2 regions of the Xanthomonas sp. NCPPB 3582 genome follow, and region 1 is predicted to be linked to the other one. Evidence: predicted binding sites of a transcription regulator. Region 1 holds the regulator's gene; the other holds the start of a gene.
What was found. The regulator FliA, encoded in region 1, starts transcription of late flagellar genes. The targets are predictions, from matches to a motif close to TAAAGTTTNNCNNNCNNNGGCCGATAA.
Positions count from the first base shown of each region.

Region 2: ACCQ05_RS05570 (methyl-accepting chemotaxis protein) is a predicted target of FliA. The motif match lies at 4,846-4,872, and genes of this name have one in related genera.

Region 1 is NZ_CM192968.1:2,754,617-2,763,534, reverse strand. Features, by position in the region: one part of gene ACCQ05_RS11680 (IS3 family transposase) at 1-452, opposite strand, end outside; one part of gene ACCQ05_RS11680 (IS3 family transposase) at 452-689, opposite strand; gene ACCQ05_RS11675 (XVIPCD domain-containing protein) at 772-1,971, shown strand; gene ACCQ05_RS11670 (chemotaxis protein CheA) at 2,353-4,005, opposite strand; gene ACCQ05_RS11665 (protein phosphatase CheZ) at 4,008-4,634, opposite strand; gene cheY (chemotaxis response regulator CheY) at 4,634-5,026, opposite strand; gene ACCQ05_RS11655 (RNA polymerase sigma factor FliA) at 5,051-5,818, opposite strand; gene ACCQ05_RS11650 (MinD/ParA family protein) at 5,815-6,699, opposite strand; gene flhF (flagellar biosynthesis GTPase FlhF) at 6,686-8,368, opposite strand.
Region 2 is NZ_CM192968.1:1,314,763-1,323,680, reverse strand. Features, by position in the region: gene ACCQ05_RS05585 (glycoside hydrolase family 15 protein) at 1-82, shown strand, start outside; gene otsA (alpha,alpha-trehalose-phosphate synthase (UDP-forming)) at 79-1,446, shown strand; gene ACCQ05_RS05575 (membrane-bound PQQ-dependent dehydrogenase, glucose/quinate/shikimate family) at 1,985-4,420, shown strand; gene ACCQ05_RS05570 (methyl-accepting chemotaxis protein) at 4,938-6,806, shown strand; gene ACCQ05_RS05565 (IS110 family RNA-guided transposase) at 6,847-7,818, opposite strand; gene ACCQ05_RS05560 (thiol-disulfide oxidoreductase DCC family protein) at 8,197-8,631, opposite strand; gene ACCQ05_RS05555 (DUF4166 domain-containing protein) at 8,618-8,918, opposite strand, start outside.

The DNA of each region.
Region 1 (8,918 bases):
GCGAATGAAGGTGAAATCGCTCGCCCAGGCCGTGTCCGGCTCGGTCACGTCGAACTGCCGATCCAGCAGGTTGGGTGCCGCCTTGCACGGCGTTCCGCCATGGAAGCGCGGTTTGCGACCATAGCCCACCTGGGCACGCAGTCCCTCGGCGCGCATCAATCGATGCACACGATGGCGACTGCAACGCTCACCCAGATCGCGTAGATCCTTGGCGATCTTGCGATGCCCATACACACTGCCGCTAGCCAGCCAGTGGTGCTTGATCAGCCCCAGCAGGCGTTCGTCTTCCTTGGCGCGCTCACTGTCGGGCGAGCACAACCAGGCGTAATAGCCCGACCGGTTGACCCGCAATACCCGGCACATCGCACAGACCCTGAATTCCCTGCAGTAGGCTTGCATGAAGGCGTACTTTGCCTTTACCCCTTGGCAAAGTACGCGGCGGCCTTTTTTAGGATGTCGCGCTCCTCGGTGACGCGGCGCAACTCGGCCTTCAGGCGCCGAACCTCGGCGCTCTGGTCTACCTCGGCGCGCTGTACCACGCCGGGCTTGCCGAACTTGCGCAGCCAGGCGTACAGGCTGTGCGTGGTGACACCCAGCCGCTCGGCGACTTCTGCCACCTTGAACCCACGATCGGTCACTTGCCGGACCGCCTCGATCTTGAACTCATCCGTATACCGCTTGCTGCTCATAGACACCTCCGAATCGACCATTTTCCATGGCCATGAGATGTCTAGGAAACCCTGGGCGTATCAATCGCTCGACTCTGGTGACATGACGTTTGTGTTAGGTCACGAACTGCAACATGGTATGTACAGTCCGGCCGCGGCTGCTTCGCGTGAGGAATTTAAAACCGCAGCGAAGCAGATAGCCCAAACTACGCACGATTATTCCGACGCCGCGGAAAAGGTGTTATCAAGCAATCGAGCAGATGAAGCTAGCGCGGAAATCGCAGGCTGGAATGCAGTCGTTAGCAGGGTGCGGCAATCAAATCCGCATGCCTCTCTGGAGGATATCTATCGGGAGGCACCAGGCCGTGTACATGACTTCATCGATCGCACCGGCGGTATGCCGCAATTCAATTACGCGCTTAAGCCCAACCTCACTTTGAACGCAGACATGACAATGCCCGCAACTGCGGCTAACGTCGAAGCGATGGGTGCTAACTTCTTCGACAAGCCTGCCGCGAACACGCGCATCGGACATGCAGGCCAGTCCGACTACACCAACCACTACGGGCCATGGGTGGTGGCCACGGCCGCCATCTATGAGCGGCAATACAACAAGCCAAAGCCCGGCGAGCCAGAACAGCCGATGATTCTGAATATGCGACGTCTGGGATTGAAAGAAGAAATACTCGAGCGCAACGGCATTGATCTAGGCAGCAATACGCGCCCGATGCCTTACCTGGATAGCAGCACCCAGCCACCGACGCCGGGTTTGTTCCAGCACAGCAAGAACACGCATTTGCATGTCTCGCCGATCTCTGCACAAGAGCTGGAGCAGGAGCTCCGTGCACGTGAAGCCCAATCGCAAGGAACATCAACTCAGCGCCTTCCGGCAGACCCAGGTCATGAGGATCACCAGCTCTACCGGCAGATCAAGGATGGGGTGCAGAAGCTCGATACCGAACATGGCAGGCAGTGGGATGCATCAAGCCAGCGCATGACCGCCAGCCTGCTTGCGCTAGCGAAAGAGGAAGGACTGTCGCGGGTGGACCATGTCGTTCTCAATACCCACACGTCCAAGCTGGCCGGCGGCGAAAGGGTCTTCGTCGTGCAGGGCGCTCTGAATGACCCGGCTCACCAGCGTGCCTATATGCCAACCGTGGACGCCGTGCAGACACCAGAGACCCAGTCGTTCGATCGCCTGCAGGCAATCAACCAGACTCAGGCCCAGGCGCGCGAACAGCAGCAGGCGCTGGAGCAGTCCCAGCAAGCCGTCAGCCAGTCTGGTCCGTCGATGACGCGCTGAGTGTTTCGCAACGAGATAACGGGGGCCAAATAACGGTTCCCAAATAGGGCAATAAGGGAAAGGCGTTGGCCGGACTGCTGCAGCGCTGGCAATCCATCGCCTTCTCCCGCGCGTGGGAGAAGGTGGCGCACAGCGCCGGATGAGGGCGGTTGAGGTCGTGCGCTGCATCTGGGGACAACGCGAGACCGCTGCCCCCATCCGACCTCCGGGCACCTTCCCCCGCAAGCGGGGGAAGGAGAAACGCTCGCGGGAAAAGGGGGGGACCCATGCGAGAAATCGTCTGCACGAGCGCGTAGCGAGATCTTCGGAAACGACAACGGCCGCTGTGTGCGGCCGTTGTCATCACTCAGGCAACCGGGGGCGTATCCCGAATCCCGAAGCTCAATGATCGCTGGAGCGCAAGCCATCCACATCCAGGATCAGCGCCATGCGGCCGTCGCCGATCAGGGTGGCGCCGGCATAGCCGGGCAGGCCGCGCAAGGCGCGGGGCAGGGGCTTGATCACCACTTCCTCGCGGCCGCGGACCTGGTCCACTACCAGGCCGAAGCGGGTTTCGCCAGCCTGCAGCAGCACCACGGTCAGCAGCGGCGGCTGGTCCGCCGTCACGCCCAGCCAGCGGCGCAGGTCGATCAGGGGCAGGGTATGCGAGCGGCGGTCGAGCACGGCGCGGCCGTCGAACCAGCCCAGCGAGGTCTGCGGTGCGTGCAGCACTTCCACCACGCGCGCCAGCGGCAAGGCGTAGACGGCTTCGCCGGCCTGCACCAGCAGGGTCGGCAGGATCGCCAGGGTCAGCGGCACGCGGATCATGAAGCGGCTGCCGCGGCCCAGCTCGGACTGGATCTGGATCTGGCCGCTGAGTTCGCGGATGCGCGACTGCACCACGTCCATGCCGACGCCGCGGCCGGAGATATCGGTGACTTCGGCCTTGGTCGAGAAGCCCGGCATGAAGATCAGGTGCAGGCACTCGTCGGTGCTCAGGCGGGCGGCGGCCTCGGCGTCGATCAGGCCCTTGCCGCGGGCGATCTCGCGCAGGCGCTCGGGGTCGATGCCGGCGCCGTCGTCCTGGATTTCGATACTGACGTAGTCGCCTTCCTGCTGCGCGGACAGGCGCACATGGCCGCTACGAGGCTTGCCGGTGGCTTCGCGCAGGGCCGGCGATTCGATGCCGTGGTCGATGGCGTTGCGCACCAGGTGCACCAACGGGTCGGCCAGGGCTTCGACCAGATTACGATCGAGCTCGGTTTCGGCGCCGATCAGTTCCAGCTCCACTTCCTTGGACAGGGTGCGCGCAACGTCGCGGGCCACCTTGGGGAAGCGCGCGAAGACCTTGCTCACCGGCTGCATGCGGGTGCGCATGACCGCGGTCTGCAGGCGGGCGGTGGCGATGTCCAGCGTGCTCACCGCGCGGTCGAGTTCTTCGTCGCGCAGGCGGGTGCGCAAGGTCTTGAGGCGGTTGCGCGAGAGCACCAGTTCGCCAATCAGGTTGACGATGGCATCCAGGCGCTTGGTGTCCACGCGCACGGTCTGTTCGGCTTCGGCACCGGCCTTGGCGGCCGCCTTGGGGCCGGCCTTGGCGCCGGGCGCTGCGGGTGCGTGGGCGTCATCGTGTGCCGGAGCGGCAGCGGCCTTGGGCGCCGCCTTGACCGCTGGCGGGCCGCTCTTGGCATCGAACTGCGCAATCAGCGTGGCCGGTGCGTGCGGCACGGGTTCGCCCGAGCCCATCGCGTCCAGCATGGCCTGCAGATAATCCAGCGACTGCTGCGCGGCATCGAAGTGATGCGCTTGCAGCACCGCCTGGCCGGAGCGCGCCATGCCCAGGGTTTCCTCGGCGGCGTGGCACAGCTCCACCATCGGCTTGATCGCCAGGAAGCCGGCGCCGCCCTTGAGGGTGTGGAAGCCGCGGAACACCGCGTTGAGCTGGTCGGCTTCGTCTGGCGCCTGTTCCAGCGACACCAGCTGTTCGCCGAGGCGGTCCAGGATCTCCTGGGCCTCGACGATGAAATCGGCAGCAATATCGTCTGGAACAGCACTCATGGTTACAACCCCAATCCGGACAGCAGGTCGTCGGCGTCGTCCTGCGACACCGCGTGACGGTCCAGGCCCTTGACTGCAGGACCGGCAAGACCGCCGTCGTCTTTCTTCGGCTCGGGATTCTTCGGCGGCAGGCCGAGTGCACCGAAGCCCTCATGCACGCGGCGCACGATCCCGGCCACGCGGCGGATGATCTGGCCGCTCAGGTCCTGGTAGCTCTGCGCCAGCGACAGCTCGGTGAGGTTATGGCGCATCTTGTCCATCAGCGCGCCCTGGTCCTGATTCAGGCCACCGTCGCGCAGCTGGTTGGCCAGCACGCGGCATTCCTCGACCAGGTCCAGCGTGCGATGGCTGGCCTTTTCGGTCATTTCCACCACGTGGTCCAGGCGCGAGCAGGCATCGTCCAGTTCGCCGGCTTCTTCGGGCAAGGTGGGCAATTCGCCCAGGGCCTGTCCGAGTTCGCGGGCGAGCCGGCTCAGGCTCTGCATCATCGGGCGTGTGCGCAGCGCGGCGAGGTGATCGACCTCGCGACGCCAGGCGATCTGGTCACCGCTTTCCAGTGCATCGAGCGCGCTTTGCAGGCGCTCGATCAACGCGGCACGTTCGGCATCGGCTTCCACGGTGGCGTTCATCAGGCGGTCGCCGCCAGACGTTCGAACACCTTGCCCAGCTTCTCTTCCAGCGTCTGGGCGGTGAACGGCTTGATGATGTAGCCGTTCACGCCGCACTGCGCGGCTTCGATGATCTGCTCGCGCTTGGCTTCGGCGGTGACCATCATCACCGGCAGGTGCTTGAGCTTGGCGTCGGCGCGGATGTTGCGCAGCAGGTCGATGCCGGTCATGCCGGGCATGTTCCAGTCCGTCACCACGAAGTCGAACGGGCCCGCGCGCAGCGCAGCCAGCGCGCTGTTGCCGTCTTCGGCCTCTGCGGTATTGGTGAAGCCAAGATCCGCCAACAGATTCTTGACGATACGTCGCATCGTCGAGAAGTCGTCCACGATCAGGATCCGCATGTTCTTGTTCACATCAAGCTCCTAACACGAAAAAAATCAATCGTCATTTTCGACACCGGCATCGGCCAGTTCGAATACCTTGAGGCGGCCGCGCAGACGCACCACGGCCTGGCCATGGATCTGGCACACGCGCGATTCGCTGACACCGAGCACGGCGCCGATTTCCTTCAGGTTCAATTCCTGTTCGTAGTACAGCGACAGCACCAGCTGCTCGCGCTCGGGCAACTGGCCGATGGCCTTGCCCAGCTCGCGGCCGAATTCGCCACGCTCCATCATCTGCTGCGGATTGGGCCCGCCCTTGGCGGTGGTGTCCAGCTCGCCGTGATCTTCGATGCGCGATTCCAGGCTCAGCACCTGGCCGCGCGCGGCATCTTCCATCAGGCGCAGATACTCCGGCAGCGGCATTTCCATCGCGGCGGCCACTTCGGTGGCGGCGGCGGCACGGCCGGTGTTCTGCTCGATCTTGCGCACTGCAGCAGCGGCGTCGCGGGCGCGGCGGTGCACCGAGCGCGGCACCCAGTCGCCACGGCGGATCTCGTCGATCATCGAGCCGCGGATACGGATCGAGGCATAGGTCTCGAACGAGGCGCCCTGTTCGGAGTCGTAGCTGCGCGAGGCCTCGATCAGGCCGATCATGCCGGCCTGGATCAGGTCGTCCACTTCCACGCTCGCCGGCAGGCGGGCGGCCAGATGGTGGGCGATGCGGCGCACCAGATCGGCGTGCTGGGTCACCACGTCGTTGGCGTTGTTGCGTTGCACGGCGCGGTATTGCGCGCTAGCGGTCGTTGCGGTGGCGGTGCTCATGCGGCCACTCCCCGTTGAATGATGCGTTCGACAAAGAACTCGACGTTGCCGCGCGGCACGGTGGGGGCCTGCCAGCGCGAGGTACGGCGCGCGATTTCTGCGATGGCCTGCGCCGACGGACTGGCGGGGTAGGCCTTGATGACGGGTTGCTGACGCTGCACCGACAGGCGCAGCCAGTCGTCCTGCGGCACGTGGCCGAGGTAGTTCAGCGACACGTCGCCGAGGAACTTCTCGCAGACGCGCGAGAGCTTGTCGTACAGCAGGCGGCCCTCGTTGGGGTCGCGCACCATGTTGGCGATGATCTGCAGGCGGTCCACGCCGCGTTCGCGCGAGAGCACCTTGATCAGCGCGTAGGCGTCGGTGATCGAGGCCGGCTCGTCGCAGACCACCACCACGGTGTCCTGGGCGGCCTGGCAGAAGGTCAGCACGCTGTCGGTGATGCCGGCGGCGGTGTCGATGACCATCACATCCAGGTCGCGTTCCAGTTCGGAGAACACGTTGACCAGGCCGATGTGCTGGGCCGGGGCCAGTTCTGCCATGTGGCGGCGACCGGAGGCGGCCGGCACCACCAGCACGCCGCCGGGGCCTTCGATGATCACTTCATCGAGCGTGCAGCGGCCGGCGATCAGGTCGGCCAGGGTGTACTTGGGCGAGAGCCCCAAGACCACGTCCAGGTTGGCCAGGCCAAGGTCGGCGTCCAGCAGCAGCGTGCGTTTGCCCATGTCGGCAAGCGCTACGGCCAGGTTGGCGGAGATGTTGGTCTTGCCCACGCCGCCCTTGCCACCGGTCACGGCAATGGTGCGCACCGGGCCCAGGGGCTCGGGACGGGTCGCCGACAGGGGGAAGGCGTTGGTCAGCTTGGCGTATTCACGCGACTGCATGGTTGTGCTCCGGAGTACAGGGCTTATCGGCAGCGCGCCGCAAATCTTCAAGACGAAGAACGAGACTGGCGGCATTGGCGCGGTGCAGGTCGTCGGGGACCCGCTGTCCGTCAGTCACCCAGGTGATGGGCATCTGGTGATCGACCACCACCGACAAGGCGCTGCCGAAGCGGCCGGTCTCGTCGAGTTTGGTCAGCACCACGCCTTGGGGCTTGGCGTGGGCGAAGCGGCGCACGACCTCGTCGAGGTCGGCGAAATGCGAGTTGGCGGGCAGCACCAGCAGCGAGGTGACCTGCTGGGCGGCGCGCAGCCAGTTCAGCTGGGCGGCCAGGGCGCGGTCGCGCTGGCCCATGCCGGCGGTGTCGATCAGCACCAGCTTGTAGTCGCGCAGGCGGTCCAGCAGTTCGAGCAGGCTTTCGGCGCTGTCGGCCTCGTGCACCGCGATGCCGAGCTGGCGGCCGTAGCTGTGCAGCTGCTCGCGGCCGCCGACGCGCAGGGTGTCGGTGGTGACCAGGGCCACGTCGCGCGGGGCGTGCTGGGCGGCGAAGCGCTGGGCCAGCTTGGCGATGGTGGTGGTCTTGCCGGCACCGGTCGGGCCGACCAGGGCGATCACGCCGCCGCGTTCCAGCGGGTCGACCGGGGCCACCGGCAGGCGCTTGGACAGCAGGCCCAGCATCAGCCCGCGGCCGCGGTGCAATTCGGTATCGGCCGGGATCTGCATGGCGACGTCGCGGGTCAGGCCGGCGTCGAAGCCATAGTCGTCCATCAGTTCCAGCGCCTGCGCACGCACCGGGGAGCCGCGCAGGCGCTCGTCGGTGAGGCGGTTCATTTCGCGCTCGATCATCTGCCGCATCAGCGCCAGTTCGCCGCGCAGCTGCTTGAGTTCTTCGTCGTTCTGCGGGATCGGCGCGGCGGCGGCCGGCACCGCGGCCAGGGCAGCGGGGGCGGGCGGGGCGACCACGATCGGCGGCAGCGCGGCCGGCGGCAGGATCTGCGGCAGCGCGTCGTCCAGATCGAAGTCGGCTTCGTCGTCGAAGGTGTCGTCGTCCTGGTCCTGGGCGGCGTAGGCGGGGGCGGGGGCGGCAACCGTGGCGGCCACGACCGGGGCCGGGGTCGGGGCGGCCTGCACGGCCGGGCGCTGCACCGGGGCGGTGGTCAAAAAGTCGGCGAACAGTTGCTCCGGCACCGCCGACAGCGCGTGTTCCTGGCGCTGCACGACCGGCGCGGCCAGTTCCTGCACGGCCGGCATCGGCGCGGCGCTGCGGATCGGGGTGGCGACCGGGGCCTGGCGTGGCACGCTGGCCGGCTGGCGCAGGGCCATGGCGGCGATCATGTCTTCGGCGGCGCTGGCCACGCGCTGGCGGTGGCTCATACCGGTCTCGGCAGCCGGCTTCAGCGGGGCGTGGACCGGCGCGGCGGGACGGGTAGCGACTTGCGCCGGGGCCTGCTGCACGGGAGCCTGCTGCACCGGCGCGGCGGCGGCCGGGGTTTCGCGGGCGGTTTCCAGGGCGCGCTGCACCAGCTCTTCGTCGTAGTTGCTGGCGGCGACGATCTCGATGCCTTCGGCGGTACGACGGTTGGACAGGATCACGGCATCCGGGCCGTGTTCCTCACGCACCATGCGGAACGCGGTGCGCATATCCGGGGCGACAAAGCGTTTGATCTTCATGCCAGTTGCCTCCAGGAACGGGACCCGCCGGACGCCGGGCGGGTGCGGGTTGAATGTGGGTGTGTTGCCAGCGTCATGAGTTGCCTGTCCCGTGGGTAGTTCCAAGTCCTGCCATCCGCCCCGCAGCGGTGGTGCTAGCTGCGGTCTCGCCAGAGCTAATGCATGCGGTGTGCCAAAACCTGCAGTGCCGGGTTTCTGGCGAGAGGGCGTGGGAGCGCGCGGAGACAGCTGGAAGCAAATGCTGTGCCGGATGTGCAGCGTTAAGTGCAGGTGCCAATTGGGATTTTTGGCACTGCTGCCCGCCGGTTCGACATCGCCTAGGTGCTGGGCGGCGGGGCCGATCTTGTGTCTTGGAGCACATCGAACCCCTGCGCGAACCGCCATCAAGCCGCGCTCGCGTTGCTTCCAGCGGTCGGCGTCATGCAATCGATTGGGGAGTTCGCCAAGTGGCGGATTTCCGACGCCTGGATCTGGGTGGCGGGCAGCCTATGGCGATGGCTGGCGGGCGAAGACTCTCGGGCTGTGCCGGAGCGCACCCGGGCGCGATGTG
Region 2 (8,918 bases), 1.4 Mb from region 1:
CAATTTCCCGCAGACCTATTCGCACGTCGGTTTGATCATCGCAGCGATGCGCTTGTCGCGGAGCTGGCAGGAGGCGTCATGAGTCGTTTGGTGGTGGTATCCAATCGCGTCGCGGTCCCGGGCGAAACCCGGGCCGGCGGCCTGGCGGTGGGGTTGCTGGCCGCGCTCAAGGAGCGTGGCGGCATGTGGTTCGGCTGGAGCGGCAAGACCGTGCGCGGCGACAGCGGCGGCATGCACGAGCAGAGCGAAGGCGACATCACCTTCGTCACCATGGACCTCAACAAGCGCGACATCGATTCGTACTACAACGGCTTCGCCAACCGCACGCTGTGGCCGCTGCTGCACTTCCGGCTGGACCTGGTCGATTACGACCGCGCCACCCGCGAAGGCTACATGCGCGTCAACCGGCTGTTCGCCGAGAAACTGGCGCCGCTGCTGAAGGACAGCGACACCTTGTGGATCCACGACTACCACATGATCCCGCTCGGGGCGATGCTGCGCGAGCTGGGCGTGGGCTGCAAGATGGGCTTTTTCCTGCATGTTCCGATGCCATCGGCGGATCTGGTGCAGGCGATGCCCGATCACGCGCGCCTGTTCAGCACCTTCTATGCCTACGACCTGGTCGGCTTCCAGACACAGCGCGATGCCGAGCGCTTCAAGGCCTACGTGCGCCTGTTCGGCGGCGGGCGCGTGCTGGACGGCGATCTGGTCGAAGGCCCCGGCGGGCGTCGCTTCACTGCGGCGGCGTTTCCCATCGGCATCGATACCGACCTGATTGCCAACCAAGCCAAGGCCTCGGTCGGCAAGCAATCGGTGCGCGACCTGCGCGAGAGCCTGCGTGGGCGCCAGCTCGCCATCGGTGTGGATCGGCTGGATTATTCCAAGGGCCTGCCCGAACGCTTCCTGGGCTTCGAGCGCTACCTGGAGCGCTATCCGGATCAATCCGGCAGCCTCACGTATCTGCAGATCGCGCCGGTCTCGCGCGGCGATGTCACCGAATACCGCCAGTTGCGCGGTCAGCTGGAGCAGATCGCCGGCCATATCAACGGCGGGCATGCCGAGCCGGACTGGACGCCGCTGCGCTACGTCAACCAGAACTTCAGCCACGCCACGTTGACCGGCTTCTATCGTGCCGCATCGGTGGGCCTGGTGACGCCGCTGCGCGACGGCATGAACCTGGTGGCCAAGGAGTTCGTTGCTGCGCAGGACCCCGAAAATCCGGGCGTTCTGGTGTTGTCGCTGCTGGCCGGCGCGGCCGACGAAATGAAGGAAGCGCTGCTGGTCAACCCGCACGATCTGGACGGCGTGGCCGATGCGATCGCAACCGCGGCGAGCATGCCGCTGGCAAGCCGCATCGAGCGCTGGCACGGGATGATGGACCACTTGCGCAAGAACAACATCGGTCACTGGCGCCAACGCTACCTACAGGCACTGGCCGAGGTCTGAGCCAGGCTCGGCGCGCCCAGACGCACCGCGATCGGGCAATGCATCCTTCTCCCGCCGGGAGAAGGTGCCCGAAGGGCGGATGAGGGTACGTGTGCATGTAAGCATGAAAGATCTCAGCGTCTACAGATCCCGATTTTCAAATCCCAAAATTCCCGCTTCATCGTTTGAGTCAATAGCGAAATAGAGCTACCCCAGAATCATGCATTCGCCGCCACATGCGAATGCCGCCCGAACCCACGGGCATCCACCGCAGACTCACATTCCCTCTGAATTTGAACAATTTCAGCGTTCCATGCTCACAGGTTGGAACGCTGGTTCCTATTCCGTCACGGACGCGACAGGAGCAAGGGTCTAAAATGCCGCGATGATTAGTGCTGAAGGACCCTGGGAGGGGCTGCGCGTTCATGTCCAGGTTGCCGGCAGTCTTTGCCACCGAGCGACCTTTCTCCCTCCACGACTTGTCGCCCGCTGCGGCCCAAGTCCTTCCTGACATCTCAAAATGACTGATCAATCCTCAAAACGTGGGCTAGGCGCCTGGTTGCTGGTGGCCTATGCCGTGGTGATCGCCGTGCTCGGTGCGGTGCTCGCCTACGAAGGCGGGCGCCTGGTGGCCGTCGGTGGTTCCTGGTACTACCTGCTGGCAGGTATCGCGCTGCTGCTGGCGGGCGTGCTGCTGGCGGCGGGCAAGCGCGCGGGCCTGTGGCTGTTCGGCGCCACGCTGGCCGCCACCATTGCCTGGGCACTGTGGGAAGTGGGCCTGGATGGCTGGGGCCTGGTCCCGCGTCTGGCCTGGATCTCGGTGCTGGGCCTGGTGCTGCTGCCGTTCTGGGGCGTGGCGCGTCGGCGCATGCAGCCGCTGTCCGGTGCAGGCTATGTGGTGGTCACCGGCGTGCTGCCGGTGCTGGGCGCAGCACTGATCCTGTGGCCGCTGTTCGTGCCACGCAACGTCGAACTGGCCGATGCGTCCAGGCAGGCTGACAACCCCGCCGCCTTCAGCCGCGCCACCGTGCCCAGCCCGGACGGCAACGTGGCCGCCAACCACGACGCCAGCAACTGGACCGCCTATGCCGGCTCCAACCTGTCCAATCACTACACCCCGGGCGCGCAGATCACCCCGGACAACGTGAAGAACCTGAAGATCGCCTGGGAATTCCACACCGGGGACCTGAAGCCGGCCGGCTCCAAGCTGGGCTACGCCTTCCAGAACACCCCGCTCAAGGTCGGCGACCTGCTGTACATCTGCACGCCCACCCAGAAGGTGATCGCGGTGGAAGCGGCCAACGGCAAGGAGCGCTGGCGCTTCGACCCGCAGACCAACCCCAAGGCAATGGCCGGCGTGGCCGCGACCACCTGCCGTGGCGTGTCGTACTACCAGGCACCGCAAGGCACCGCCGAGTGCCCGACGCGGATCTTCTGGCCAATGGTCGATGGCCGCCTGGGCGCACTGGATGCGCAGACCGGCAAGCTGTGCACCAGCTTCGGCAACAACGGCTACGTGGACCTCAATGCCGGCACCGGCAACACCAAGCCGGGCTTCGTCGGCCCGACCTCGCCGCCGGTGGTGATGCGCGGCGTGGTGATCCAGCCCACCGGCCAGGTGCGCGACGGCCAGGAAGGCGATGCGCCGTCCGGCGTGGTGCGTGGCTTCGATGCCCTCACCGGCCAGCTGCGCTGGGCCTGGGACCTGGGCAACCCGGCGATCACCGCCGAACCCCCGGCCGGGCAGACCTATACCCGCTCCACCCCGAACGTGTGGTCGCTGATGGCCGCCGACGATGAGCTGGGCCTGGTCTATCTGCCCACCGGCAATGCCTCCGGCGACTTCTTCGGCAAGGGCCGCACCCCGCAGGACGAGGAGTACACCGCCTCGCTGGTAGCCGTGGACGCGGCCACCGGCAAGGAACGCTGGCACTTCCGCACCGTCAACCACGATCTGTGGGACTACGACATCGGCCCGCAGCCGAACCTGGTCGATTGGCCGGTGGCCGGCGGCGGTACCCGTCCTGCCGTGATCCAGGCCACCAAGTCCGGCCAGGTGTTCGTGCTCGACCGTGCCACCGGCGCGCCGCTGATGCCGGTCAAGCAGATCCCGGTGCCGCAGGGCACCGATCATGGCGACTGGACCGCCGCCACCCAGCCGGTCTCGCCGGGCATGCCCAATACCGTGGGCGCGCCCAGCCACGACGTCGAAACCATCGTCGAATCCGATGCCTGGGGCATGACCCCGTTCGACCAACTGGCCTGCCGTATCCAGTTCAAGCAGTTGCGTTACGAAGGCATGTTCACTCCCCCCACTCTGCAGGGCTCGCTGGCCTTCACCGGCAACCATGGCGGCGTCAACTGGGGCGGCGTCTCGGTGGATCTGCAGCGCGGCATCATGGTGATGAACAGCAATCGCCTGCCGTACACCTTGCAGGTCTTTACCCGCGAAAAGATGAACGAGCTGGGCGTGGTGTCGGTGTTCGAAGGCAAGAGCAAGACCCCCGGCTACATGGCGCAGAAGGGTCTGGCCTACGGCGCCCGCAAGGAGCCGTGGATGTCGCCGCTCAACACCCCGTGCGTCGCCCCGCCGTGGGGCTATATCGCCGGCGTGGATCTGCGCACCCAGCAGGTGCTGTGGCGCCGTCCGCTGGGGACCGGCTACGACCAGGGCCCGATGGGCATCCCGTCCAAGACCAAGTTCGAGATCGGTACGCCCAATAACAGCGGCTCGCTGGCCACCGCCGGCGGCGTGACCTTCATCGGCGCGACCCTGGACGACTTCATGCGCGGCTTCGACACCCGCACCGGCAAGCAGGTCTGGGAAACCCGCGTGCCGGCCGGTCCGCAGGCCGCACCGATGAGCTACACCATCGACGGCAAGCAATACATCGTGGCCGCGGTGGGTGGACACGACCGCATGGAAACCAAGTCGGGCGACAGCGTGATCGCATGGACGCTGCCGGACGATGCACAGGCGACGCCGGCGAAATAATCCAGCCGCCTGGCTGTAGAGTGATCGATGAAACCGGTCGTCGCGAGACGGCCGGTTTTTTTGTGCCTGCAGCACAGGGGATTGCTGGGCGAGGCATGGCAGACCGGCAGCACCGCCACCAATGCCCAGTGAGCCGCACCCCGCGCAACGCGCTGCTGGCGCAAGCGGGCCCGAGCACCGTCATGGCCGCTGCCTGGATAACCATGCCGCCCGCTGCCAGGAGCAGATCGATGCTCTGCGGTTTGATCTGCATGGCGGCCACGCGCCGCCTTTCATCACATGAAATTCACATTCAGCTGCGGCCATTGAATGACTGCAGGCGCGGCCGACACGCCACGGCGCCTACTGAAACCGCTTCCAAATCAACTACATCGGTTTTTTACCTGCGTCTCCGTCACGTTCCGACAAACGGTGCATTCACACCATCATGATTCGGCCTCGGCCGCCGATACCCCATTGCAGCCCACCTCCTGCCGCTCGCCGATCTCCCTTCCAGAACACCAGTTGGACTCAGCCTATGTCGCCTTCACACGATGTCGCCCCCGTTTCCCGCCCATCGCCGGGCGCAAACGTTGCGCGTAGCGCCTGGACTGCATGGCTGCCCGCCGCCGCACAGATCGGGCTGCTGGCCTTGCTGACGGTCTATGCCGCCACGCGGATGCCCGGCGGTGTCGCCGGCGCCTTGGCCAGCTTGTTTCCCGCGCTGCTGGTGCTGGGCGCAGCCAGCGCCGGCCTCTGCTGGTGGACGCGTCGGCGCAGCAGCGCACAGCTGCAGCAGGCGCTGTCTGCAGTCACCGCGATCGGCCAAGGCCGCTTCCAGCGCCTGGACCTGCGCACCGCGGCCGGCGAACTCGCACCGCTGCTGCACGCGTTGCAGGACACCCAGGACAAGCTCGCCATCCGCCTCGATGTGATGGAACAGGGCCTGCGCCACGGCCAGTTCGTGATCAAGGCGCTCGACGATCTGGACACCATGATCCGCATCGCCGACGACGACGGCCAGGTGCTGTTCGCCAACCGCAAGTTGCTGGCGATGCTCAAGCTGATCGAGCCGGACGTGCAGAGCTTCCGCCCCGGCTTCCACGCCGAAGGCTTCGTCGGCGGCAGCATCGGCGACATCTATCCCGACAGCCAGGCCGCGATCGACCGCATGCGCGCCTTGAACGCTTCCAAGGCGGTGCGCGCGCCGTTCTTCGGCCGCCAGATCGACTTCGTCTACAGCCCGATCATTGCCGCCGACGGCACCAAGCTGGGCACCATTGCACAGTGGGTGGATGTCACCGCCCAGGTCAACGCCGAGCAGGCGCTGATCCAGATCATCGACGCCGCCTCGGCCGGCGATTTCAGCCGCCGCATGCAGCTCGAAGGCATGGACGGCGTGCTGCTGTCGCTGGCCCAGGGCATCAACCGCATCTACGACTCGGTGGAAACCCATCTGGCCGCACTGGCGCGGGTGATCGGCGCGCTGGCCGAAGGCGATCTCACCCAGCGCGTGGACGGCGATGCGCACGGCATCTTCGCGCGACTGCGCGAGGACACCAACCAGACCGTGGCCCGCCTGACCGAAATCATCGGCGGCATCCAGGCCGCATCGGGCACCATTCGCCAGGCCGCGGTGGAAATCGCCGCCGGCAACACCGACCTATCCGAGCGCACCGAACAACAGGCGGCCAACCTGGAAGAAACCGCCAGCTCCATGGAGGAACTCACCTCCACCGTGAAGCAGAACGCAGAAAGCGCGCTGCAGGCCAACCGCCTGGTGGTCGGCACCGGCGAAGTCGCCCAGAACGGCGGCCAGGTGATGGACGATGTGGTTGCCACCATGGGCCAGATCAGCACCTCCTCGCGCAAGATCGGCGAGATCATCGGCGTCATCGACGGCATCGCGTTCCAGACCAACATCCTGGCGCTCAACGCCGCAGTGGAAGCGGCGCGCGCCGGCGAGCAGGGCCGTGGTTTTGCGGTGGTGGCCTCGGAAGTGCGCGCACTGGCGCGTCGCTCGGCCGATGCCGCCAAGGAGATCAAGACGCTGATCGCCGACTCCACCGACAAGGTGGAACTGGGCTCGGGCCTGGTGCACCGCGCCGGCGCGACCATGCGCGAGATCGTCGGCTCGGTGAAGCATGTCACCGACATCATGAGCGAGATCACCGCGGCCAGCGCCGAGCAATCCAGCGGCATCGAACAGGTCAACCGCACCGTGGCGCAGCTGGACGAAGTCACCCAGCGCAATGCCGCGCTGGTGGAAGAAGCCACCGCCGCCGCACGCAGCCTGGAAGAACAGGCGGTGGAACTGGCCGATGCGGTGTCGATCTTCCGCCTGCAGTCCGACGTCCACCCCAGCACCTCCACTGTCGTGCGCGCCAGCTTCCACAACGCAGCGTAAGCCCGGCAAATCCTGCGATTCGTAGATACCGTCTTGCCCCTCACCTGGCAAGGGCTTTCTGTGGGTCAAATGCGGTGCCCGATTTGAGGACGCCATAGACCAGATGCAGCAGCTTGCGCATGGCGGCGCAGACGATCTGCTTGCCGTGTTTGCCGCGTGCATGCAGACGCTGTTTGAGCGCGGTGATCACCGGGTTATGACGTATGGCGACCAGGGCTGGCATGTACAGTCCGGCGCGCAGCCGCGCCGAGCCGGTGCGGGAGATGCAGACCTTGCCCTGATACCTGCCTGATTCGTGCAGGCGCGGGTTCAGGCCGGCGAAGGCCGTCACCGCGCCCGCGTCGGCGAAGCGGCTTACCGGGCCCAGCTCGGCCAACAGCAGCGCAGCGCTGATGTCGCCGATCCCGTTGATACTGGTCAGCAGATGACGCTGCTGACGCAGGTCCGGGTCTTGGTCGATGTGATCGTCGATGGCCTGCTGGATCTCGTTGATCCGAGCTTGTAGATGCGCGATCAGCCCCTGGATCGAGGGTTGCACGTCTGCGGGGGCAACCTCCAGCCGGTTGCGCTCCATCAGCAGCATCTCCAGCAGGTCATCGCGGCGACGCACCAGCGCCTTGAGCGTCTTCAGGGCCGGTGGATCGGGCTGCCAGGCGCGCAGCTGGTCGCGATGGCGCAGCCCGTAACTGGCGATCAGCTTCGCATCGCTGCGGTCGGTCTTGACCCGCCGCAACTGGCTGCGCGCATACAGTGCCACCTGCGCCGGATTAAGCACGCACACCCGATAGCCGCACTCGTGCAGGAACTCGGCAAGCGCTTCGTGATAGCTGCCGGTGGCCTCCATCACCACCCAGCTATCCGGCTGCGCGTGGGTGCGCAGCCACGCGTGCAGGGCAGCAAATCCCTTGGGATCGTTGGCGAGCTTGGCCTTGGTGCGGTGCTTGCCATTGGCCAGCTCGATGGCCAGATCCACGCTGTGTTTGGCGACGTCGATGCCCACGATGGGGGACATGGAAACCTCCTGAAATCAGATGGACGACGATCAGCGCTGGTCCAGGTCCTGCCTTGTGATGCGAGTTCACGCCTGTGGCGGACTCTTGATACCGTCCGGACACCGAGGGCCAGCAGTTGCAGATGCAGAGCCGATCTACGATACAAGCTCGAGGCTTAAGGAGCGCATGGGCTTCTTGCATCTGCTCCGATGATCAGTCGGAAGACATAACGCTGTTATGCGGCCATGTCCAGATACAAGGAGCGCACCAGGGCGCGACGGTGCGTTACCGATCATGCCAGTCGCGCTCAGGCGCGCTCTTGCGAACAGCGCATCGGTGTGCCCGATCGCGCCGGCCCGACGTCAGCATAGAAACTGCCTCATCCACGCCGCCGTGCGTCAGTCCAGAAACCGCGCGTGTTGCTCGGGGGTGGGCAGCATGCAGTGGTCGCTGCGTCCGAACCAGCGATACCGATTGCGTGCGATCAGGCGATAGCCGATATCGCGCAGGCCACGCGGTATCACGCGCAATACGGCCGCCAGTCGCCACCAGCCGCCCAGACCCGACAGCACGCGCACGATGGCATCGCTGTCGGTCCATGCGCCGCCGTGGTCCACCAGCAGGAACGACAACGGATCGTCCGGGTCCAGCCCATGCTGCTGCAACAGCGCACGCCCGGCCTGGCCCTGCATCGCGGCAAAGCGATAGCGCCCGCGTCGATCGTGGCGCAGCAGGAACTTGACCCAGCCATTGCACAGCAGGCACACCCCATCGAACACGATGGTGGCCGGCGCGGTACGCGAAGCGGCAGTCGAGCTATCAGCGCGGTTCAAGCCAGCCCTCGTAGCGAATGAACGGCCCCACCAGCGGCAGGTGCACGTCGACCAGAAATCCGTAGCGGCCGGCATCGGCATGCTCGCGGCAACGCACCTGTTCGAACCAACGCGTAGGCAGCGGAATCCAGCCGAACGCCCACACGCGGGTGGCCTGCCAGTACAGGGACTGGGCATCGGCACGCAGCGCAAACTCGAACCGTACCGCGCCCAGGTGTTCGCGCAAGGCAGCTCCATCGCGCCACAGCCGCGAATGCATCGGCAGACCGGCAAAGCGCCGGTGCCAG